4 regions of the Aminobacter sp. BA135 genome follow, and region 4 is predicted to be linked to each of the others. Evidence: riboswitches for the same ligand, from Rfam matches in the RefSeq annotation. Region 4 holds a riboswitch; each other region holds the start of a gene.
The links. A riboswitch is a leader RNA that binds a small molecule or an ion and turns the genes downstream of it on or off. The one in region 4 is predicted to bind cobalamin.
Positions count from the first base shown of each region.

Region 1: linked by a shared signal. The riboswitch ahead of SLT36_RS10545 (ABC transporter ATP-binding protein) and the one ahead of SLT36_RS13440 (DUF1636 family protein) in region 4 are both predicted to bind cobalamin.
Region 2: linked by a shared signal. The riboswitch ahead of SLT36_RS30575 (TonB-dependent receptor domain-containing protein) and the one ahead of SLT36_RS13440 (DUF1636 family protein) in region 4 are both predicted to bind cobalamin.
Region 3: linked by a shared signal. The riboswitch ahead of metE (5-methyltetrahydropteroyltriglutamate--homocysteine S-methyltransferase) and the one ahead of SLT36_RS13440 (DUF1636 family protein) in region 4 are both predicted to bind cobalamin.

Region 1 is NZ_CP139572.1:2,163,654-2,165,850, reverse strand. Features, by position in the region: gene SLT36_RS10550 (MFS transporter) at 1-1,117, shown strand, start outside; cobalamin riboswitch at 1,150-1,359, shown strand; gene SLT36_RS10545 (ABC transporter ATP-binding protein) at 1,468-2,197, shown strand, end outside.
Region 2 is NZ_CP139573.1:563,148-565,344, reverse strand. Features, by position in the region: gene SLT36_RS30580 (alpha/beta hydrolase) at 1-405, shown strand, start outside; cobalamin riboswitch at 703-904, shown strand; gene SLT36_RS30575 (TonB-dependent receptor domain-containing protein) at 1,084-2,197, shown strand, end outside.
Region 3 is NZ_CP139572.1:5,191,322-5,193,518, reverse strand. Features, by position in the region: gene metE (5-methyltetrahydropteroyltriglutamate--homocysteine S-methyltransferase) at 1-1,167, opposite strand, end outside; cobalamin riboswitch at 1,284-1,483, opposite strand; partial or broken gene SLT36_RS25230 (cytochrome P450) at 1,758-2,045, opposite strand; gene SLT36_RS25225 (cytochrome P450 family protein) at 2,012-2,197, opposite strand, start outside.
Region 4 is NZ_CP139572.1:2,770,022-2,772,218, forward strand. Features, by position in the region: gene cobW (cobalamin biosynthesis protein CobW) at 1-546, opposite strand, end outside; gene SLT36_RS13440 (DUF1636 family protein) at 543-977, opposite strand; cobalamin riboswitch at 1,015-1,217, opposite strand; gene SLT36_RS13445 (winged helix-turn-helix domain-containing protein) at 1,213-2,197, opposite strand, start outside.

The DNA.
Region 1 (2,197 bases), 610 kb from region 4:
CACCGAATTCGTGATCATGGGCCTGTTGCCGGAGGTCGCCGCCGACCTCGGCGTGTCGATCCCGGCCGCCGGTCTTCTGGTCACCGGCTACGCGCTCGGCGTCGTCGTCGGCGCCCCGATCATCGCGGTGGGCACAGCGAAACTGCCGCGCAAACCGGTGCTGATCGGGCTCGCCATGATGTTCGTCTTCGGCAACCTGCTTTGCGCCATCGCCCCCACTTACTGGACGCTGATGATCGCTCGCGTCATCACCGCCTTTGGTCACGGCGCCTTCTTCGGCATCGGCTCGGTGGTGGCGGCAAACCTGGTCCCAACCAACAAGCGCGCCAGTGCCATCGCCCTGATGTTTGCCGGCCTGACATTGGCGAACATCCTCGGCGTTCCCGGCGGCACGGCACTCGGCGAGGCCTATGGCTGGCGCGCCACCTTCTTTGCCGTCGTCGTCATCGGCCTGCTCTCGGTGGCGGCCATAGCCTGGCTGGTCCCTGCGGGCGTCGCCCCTCCCGGCAAGGGCGGGGTATCAGGCGAGGTCAAGGTTCTGGGCAAGCTCCAGGTCTGGCTCGCCATGATCATCTCGGCGCTCGCCTCGGGCAGCCTGTTTGCCGTCTTCACCTACATCAAGCCGATCCTGACCGACGTCAGCGGCCTCTCGGTTGAATCGGTCACTTGGGTGCTGTTGCTGTTCGGCGGCGGCATGACCATCGGCAACATCATCGGCGGCAAGCTGGCCGACTGGAAGCTGATGCCCACAGCCATCGGCGCGCTGGTGGTGATGGCGGCGATTCACGTCGCCTTCGCCGGACTCAGCTCTTCGGCGCCCGCGGCGATCCTGCTCGTCTTCATGTGGGGCGTCATCACCTTCGTCATCGTGCCGCCGATGCAGATGCGCGTCGTCGAAACCGCTTCGGAGGCACCGAACCTCGCGGCCACCCTCAACCAGGGCGCCTTCAACGCCGGCAACGCCGCCGGCGCCTGGGTCGGTGGTGCTGCAATTTCGATGGGCGTGAGCTATGCCGGCCTGCCCTTCGTCGGTGCGGCCATCGCGCTGTCTGCCTTCGGCGTCGCGCTCATTTCCTTCGCGCTCGACCGCCGTGACGCAATTCAGCAGGCGGCATGACGCTTTAGCGATTGTCAGCAACCCGTCGCTGCTGTAGCCACGACAGCGATGGTTCCTGCTATCCGGTTCGGGCAGCAGGTTAAATGGGAACACGGTGAGACGTCCCCGACGCGAAACCGTGGCTGCCCCCGCAACTGTGAGCGGATAGCAATTCGGAAACATGCCACTGGCCGAAAGGCCGGGAAGGCTCCGAGGCGCGATCACCCGCAAGCCAGGAGACCTGCCATCATCCGATTAACTCAACCGGCCGGGGTGTGCCGCGGAGATGATGATGGTTGCGACTGCCTTTTTCGGTACCGGCGCGCTTTCCGGATCGTTCTGCTACCTCCGCCCGACCGCGGAGACAGGGTATGCTCGATCGCGTCCACGCCGCTAGCCGCCTTGTAGGCACCACCCCGGCACTGCTCGAACTCGATGGCGTCAGCTGGGGCCCTCGTGCTTCGCAGCCGATCCTCGAGCCGATCAGCCTTGCGGTTGCGCCGGGCGAGTTGCTCGCCATCGTCGGCCCCAACGGCGCCGGCAAGTCGAGCCTGCTGCGCTGCCTCTACCGCTACCACAAGCCGACTTCGGGCACTGTCCGCCTCGACGGCACCGACATCTGGAAGATGAAGCCGCGCGACTGTGCCCGCCGCATCGCGACCGTGCTTCAGGAAAGCGCCTCGGACTTCGGCCTGACTGTCGCAGAAATCATCGAGTTGGGCCTGACCCCGCATGTCACGAGTTTCGGCACCAGGGACCGCGACTACGACCAAGTCGAGGCAGCCCTTGCCCTGCTCGGCCTGACCGCACTCGCTGCGCGCGACTTCGGCTCGCTGTCGGGCGGCGAAAAGCAGCGCGTGATGATTGCCCGGGCATTGGTGCAGCGACCCGACCTTCTGATCCTCGACGAACCGACCAACCACCTCGACATCCGTCACCAACTCGAAGTGCTGGAGCTGCTCGGCAATCTCGGCTGCACCGTCATCGTTTCCCTGCACGATTTGGCGCTCGCCTCGGCCCATGCCGACCGCGTGCTTGTCATGGACGGAGGCCGCGCCGTTGCCTGCGGCGCGCCCGCCGACATCCTGACGCCCGATCGCA
Region 2 (2,197 bases), on a different replicon from region 4:
AGGCCGATCATGCTGACCGGTCATCATTCCGCCGGCGGGCACCTCGTGTCGCGCATGGTCGCGGCTGCTTCGCCGCTTGCGCCCGAGGTGCAGTCTCGTATCCGTCATGTCGTTTCGCTCTCGGGAGTTCATGATCTCAGGCCGCTGATCAACACCGGCATGAACAAGACGCTCCACATCGACGAGACCGAGGCGCTGGCTGAAAGCCGGCGCTGCTGCGGCCGGTGGACAACGTCCGCATCACCTGCTGGGTCGGCGGTGGCGAGCGCGCCGAGTTCCTGCGCCAGAACGCATTGCTTTCCAATATCTGGACCGGGCTTGGCGCCACCACCGCTACAGTGGTCGAGCCCGACCGGCATCACTTCAGCGTCATCGACGGGCTTGCCGACAAGGATCATGCGCTGACAAGGACCTTGCTCGGCTGAACATGCGCGGATGATACCGACGCGGCGAAGATGATGTCGATGGCCGTAGCGCGCACGTCGTCGGCAGTTTCCGCGACCCCGTTGGCAATGTGCTGGTGGCTCTGTCCACGAGGGGCAGTGCCGTCCAATTGGCGGTCCCATGCAGGGCTTGCCGCGTCCGGGGCGATTGCACAAGTTGCCCTGTTTGTCCGTGTCCAATGATCCTATCTAGTTGAAAATCAATATATTTTATGGCCGATCGCATGATTGCGATTGACAAGCCTCGGCATCCCTGAGTAGCGTCCGCCTCGGAATCGGTTCCGCCGAGAGGCGGATGAAAAGGGAACACGGTGAGGCCGAAGGCCAAATCCGCGACTGCCCCCGCAACTGTAACCGTTGAGCCTCTTCCATCATGCCACTGAACGCATTCGCGCGTTCGGGAAGGCGGAAAAAGGCTGTGACACGGAAGTCAGGAGACCTGCCCGTTCCAGTCACCCATGCTTGTCCACGGGGTGTGGTCAGGCGCGGTCGCTCGTGGCGGTGACATCGAAAGTGTTGCCGCATGCGGAAGGCCGTCGGGTCAATCTTGTCCCAAAGTCTGCCTGCCGACCTGTCTTGCCTGCGGTTTGGAAACCGGGTGCGATCCTTGTCGCGCCCCCCAAACCATTTGAGGGCAGAAATGCAGAGACTTATCCTGGGCATCGGCGCGATCATGCTGGCCATCCCGACACCATCCAGCGCGCAGCAGGCGCCCGCTGCAGGCGGCGTGACCGTGCTGCCGCGTCTGGTCGTTACGCCGCTGCGTCGCGAAACCGCGCTTGTTCGCCCGACGTCGTCGATCACCCTGATCGACGAGGAAGAATTGCGAAAGTCCGCGGCAGCTGACCTGCCGTCGTTGCTGAAGCGCTACGCCGGCGTTTCAATCATCGGCTATGGCGGCCAGGGGGCGTCGTCCAGTGTCTATCTGCGCGGCATGTCGGCCGGCCAGACGCTGGTGCTGGTCAATGGCGTCCGCAGTTCGTCGGCGACCAGCGGTACGAGCTCGATCTTCAACATTCCGCTGTCGTCGATCGAGCGTATCGAGATCGCCAAGGGACCGCACTCAGCGCAGTATGGCGCCGATGCCATCGGCGGTGTCGTCAACATCATCACCAAACAGGGCGGCCAGTGTGCCGACGGCCGTAACGCCTGCGGCAGCATCACCTCGGGCGTCACGCATCCCTGGGGTGGCTATCTCTCAGGCGATCTGCGCGGACGCACCGAGGACGGCATCGATTACTCCGTCGGTGGCTCCATCCTCGGCACGCGCGGCTACGACTTCACCACGCCGCTGGCCTGGGGACATGAGCCTGACGACGATGGCTTCCTGCAGGGCTCGCTCAACGTCGCAGCCGCCAAGGAGTATGGCTGGGGCCGGCTATATGCCGATGGCCTGTTTGCCCGGGGCCGCAGCCAGTACGATGCCTCCGCGCCTTCCGCCAATGAAGTCGACACCGACACCTTCGCCGGCAGGATCGGCGCACGGGTGAAGCATTCCGACAGCTGGAGCTCGACCGTCGAACTTTCCGGCAACCTCGACTATTCGACCAATGTCCGTGACGGCGTCGTGGGCAGCAGCGAATTCGACACTAGGCGCTACGGCATCTTCGCGTCGACGGAAAAGTCCTTTGAAACAGGTGAAGTCAGGCATGTCCTGGTCGGCGGTGCCGAGGCCTATCGCGAGGTGGTGGCTTCGACTGTCGATTTCGGTGTCGGCTCGCGCGACCTCGCGGCGGTGTTCGGCCAGTACTCGC
Region 3 (2,197 bases), 2.4 Mb from region 4:
TTCGGCGGCGACCGCGTCCCGGCCTTCAGCCAGGGCACGGGCGAGCACGACCAGCTCGTCGGTTTTTTGCGCCGCGAAGGCGAGCCACGATTTCACGTCCGCATCGAGTGTCGTCTCCATGTCCAGGTCGACCGGCACATGCAGCATCGAGCAGGACGGGGCGATCTCCACGCGGTCCAACGGCCAGCCGGCGACGATCGGCTTGATGCGGTCAAGTATGGCAGGCAGGTTCGCGCGCCAGACGTTGCGGCCGTCGATCAGCCCGAGCGAGAGCACAAGTTCCTTCTGCGCGAGCCGGCCGACGGTCTCCAACTGCTCTGGAGCGCGCACGAGATCGACGTGCAGTCCCGCCACGGGCAGAGAAATTGCGGTCTCGAGATTGTCTCCCAGCGATCCGAAATAGGTAGCGACCATGATCTTCAACTCGGGTGCTGCTTTTGACAGCCGGCAGTAGGCGAATTGGAGCGCATCCCGTTCGTTGGGAACCAGATCGACCACGAGCGCCGGCTCATCGATCTGCACCCAATCGGCTCCCGCGAGCTTCAGCCTCCGCAGGAGCTCCTCGTAGACGGGCAGCAGCCGTGGCAGGAGCGCGATAGGGTTGAAACCTTCCTCAGGTGACTTCGCCAACTTGAGAAGGGTAACCGGTCCAAGCAGGACCGGGCGAGTGTGGATGCCGAGCGCCTTGGCCTCGAGGAAATGATCGACCGGTTTCGCCGACGAGAGGGCAAAGCTCTGATCGTCCGTGAGTTCCGGCACAATGTAGTGATAGTTGGTGTCGAACCATTTGGTCATTTCCATTGCGGCAAGGCCATGCCCGTTGGCCGCATGCTCGTCACCGGCATGTCCACAATCCGCGGCCTGACCTTGGTTACCGCGCGCCATGGCGAAATAGGTATCGAGTGGGACCTCGCCGTCAGTCCAGGCGTATCGTGCCGGCACGGCGCCGACCATGGTGACGGTGTCGAGCACATGGTCGTAAAGCGAGAAATCGTTGGACGGGATTTTCGACACGCCGCGATCGTGCTGCTCCCTCCAGCTAGCGGCGCGTAGCGCCTTCGCCGTCGCGAGCAGGTCGGCTGCGGGAGATTTTCCGGACCAGTAGCTTTCAAGCGCGAATTTCAGTTCCCGCCGTCGACCGATACGCGGTACGCCGAGCGTTGCCACTGGAATTTGTTGAGAGACAGTCATGCCATACCCCGATGGTTGGGGCGTGGGGACAAGGAACGCGCGAGTAGGCGGCACGAAGCCGGGCTACCGCGACCTCCGAGACACCCCGCCCGTGGACGTTGTTCGTCGTGGCAGGTCTCCTGGCTCGCGGGTCAAAGCCTCTGCCCGTCTTCCCGAGGCCGTTCGCCTCAGTGACACCAATGGGCTTGGCTCGCCGCTAACAGTTGCGGGGGCAGCGCCGGCATCGCACCGGCTTCCCTCTTAGCTCCGCTACGGCAGTGCCGCGCGGAGAACCACGACATGCGCACAATCACAGCAGCTTCGCTCCTTGTCAATACATATAACGAGATGTTTATGTGATGATGCGAATAATGCCCTTGCGCTGATCGGTCTCTTTCGCCCAAAGCTGCATACGATGCGGCCTCTCATCAATGCAGGCTCGGAGAGGTCCTCGTCCCCATCGGCGACGCCGGATAAGATCGAGGTTGCCGGGCTCAAGGGCGTAAAGTCGGGCCAGGTCGTCACGGTCCGCCGGGAATCCCGGTATTTGTTCCCCGCTCGGCTTCGCTCGGCGTGCTTGCGCATTCCAGCGCGCTGATGACCATGGCCGGCAGCGAAAGGAGAGGTGGCGCCTCAGGTCGGCCGGGCTGGGGCTGGGCCGCCAGCGTCTCGAACAACTGTGTGGCGATCGCCTCGACCTGCCGCGCGAGCACCTTCACCCTGTGGTTGCTGAAGGCGGGCGCCACGATCGTGCGTAACCGGGCATGCTCGCCCCCCTCGTGCGAGACCAGCCGCCTCGGCGAACCGAGAATCACCGAATCCGGGGTGAATGCCGCACTCGCTAAGCGACGGAAGGGCGGAAGGTGACCGGCAGGCGCTGCGGGCAGCGAATGACATAAGACGGCATGTAGACGACGTCCTCTGCGGCGATGGCCAGCGCCAGATCCTCCAGTCGCCCGAACAGCGCGGGGAAGGCGCAGCGCAATTCCAGGCGCGCCAGCGCAGCGCCCAGGCAGGAATGCGGCCC
Region 4 (2,197 bases):
AATGAGGTCGGCGCAGGCGACCTGATCCTCGAACACTTCCTCGACCGGGTCGTCGTGGTCGAGCGAATCGTCCGCACTGCGCTGGGCGGCGAGCGCTTCCATGTCGGAGGCAACTTTACCTGCGGCCAGCGCAGGGCCGTCGACCACGGCGATGACGCCGTCGACCGTCACGCGGCTCTTGACCGTTGGCCACTGGAAGGCCTGGACCAGCGGCTTGGGCAGCGCCAGGCCCGAGGTCTCGATCAGGATGTGGTCAACCCTCGGTGTAAGCGACAGAATTTGGTCGAGGGCAGGGACAAAGTCGTCGGCGACGGTGCAGCAGATGCAGCCATTGGCCAGTTCGACGATGTTTTCCTCCGGGCAGGCATCGACGCCGCAGCCCTTGAGAATCTCGCCGTCGATGCCGACATCGCCGAACTCGTTGACGATGATGGCGAGGCGCTTGCCCTTGGAGTTCTCGAGGATGTTGCGCAGCAGCGTGGTCTTGCCGGCGCCGAGAAAGCCGGTGACGACGGTGCAGGGAACGCGTTCGACGGAGGCGGTCATGTGTCTTCCTTGATGAGAGCAAGTGGTGGGATGCGCGCGACGAGGCCGCGCTTGAGGCTATCGGGACGGCCGCGCCAGGGGATCAGGCCGTCGGTCGAGGTGGCGAAGAGTCTTGCGCCGGCGACGAGATCGTCGCCCGACATGGTGTTGAGATCGCCGAAGACGTAGCTCCACGCGCCGTCGCGGATCAGGGCGGCACTCAGCCGGCGCTTGCAGTTGCCCAGGCACTCGACGCTGCGCACGGCGATCTCGCCATTGGCGGCGAGGCGGGCGTGCTCGGCAAGCTGGGCGCCGGCGCGTGGATGGGCGTCCGAGCCGGTTTCGTCGCGGCAGGATGAGCAGACGAGGATGGTCACGTCGCATGGGCGCGCGTCGGCTGCATCGCAGGATGCGTCGGCTGATGCGACTGGAAGGTTGTCGTCGAAGTCCAAATCCAGGCTCCTTGCCCGGGGCACCCGCCAGGCGATCGGATCAATGTCTGCGACGGCAGGTCTCCTGGCTTGCGGATCGTCGCCTTCGCTCGCCTTCCCGGGAATATCCCAGTGGTCTTCGAGCTTGGCTCTTCGCTCACAGTTGCGGGGACAGCCGCGGATTTGACGCCATCGGCGCGCACCGCATTCCCTCTTAGCCTTCGCCGTTGCGGGCGAAGGACCGTCTGTGGGCGATTTAGGCTTTCGCGAGGGGTGGAGTCAACGAGGCGGAGCGACCCGCAATGTCGCTCAGGCCGGGTCCGAGATCGCCCGCGGGCGTCACCTCGATGCGTTCGAGGCCGAGCCAGTCGCGCATCTGCTGGAGTTCTTCGTAAAGTTCGGCTGCGGTTTCCGGTGGCGCACAGGGCTCTGCATAGGCGGCGTGGACGCGCAGGATACCCGCCGGTCGGTCGGCCTTCAGATCGATGCGGGCGACGATGCGCTCGCCCAGAAGGAAGGGCAGGACGTAGTAGCCGTACTGGCGCTTCTCAGCCGGGGTGTAGATTTCGATGCGGTAGCGGAAGTCGAACAATTGCTCGGCACGGGTGCGCTCGAAGACGAGCGGATCGAAGGGCGCAAGCAGGGCGCGTGCCTGGATCTTGCGCGGAATGCGCGCATCGGCGTGGAGATAGGCCTGCCGGTCCCAGCCTTCGACGCGCACGGGAATCAGTTCGCCGGTCTCGACCAGCTCTTCGAGCCGGCCTTTCATGTCGGCTGGCGACAGGCGGAAATAGTCGCGCAGGCAGATGCCGGTGGCGACGCCATGGGCGCGGGCGGAGATTCGCAAGAGATCGCGATGCGCATCCTCGGCCTGCGGAACAGGGCGGTCGTAGATGTCGGCCGGGAGCACGCGCTCGGGCAGATCGTAGAGACGTTCGAAACCACGGCGCGAATGGGTAGTGATGCGACCGGCCCAAAACAGCCATTCGAAGGCATGCTTTTCCTGGCTCCAGCCCCACCAGCCGCCGGAACCCTTGGCGCCTTCGATGTCGGAAGCGGCGATCGGGCCGCGGTCGACCACCTGGCGAAAGATCTCTTCTATATAGGGCCTGTTGGCACGGCCGAACTTGGCGAGCCCGCCATACATCCCGTCCTCGGCCCGCGCCATGCGCCAGCGCAACAGCGGAAAGGTCTCCAGCGGCAGCAGCGACGCTTCATGCGCCCAGTATTCGAACAGCATG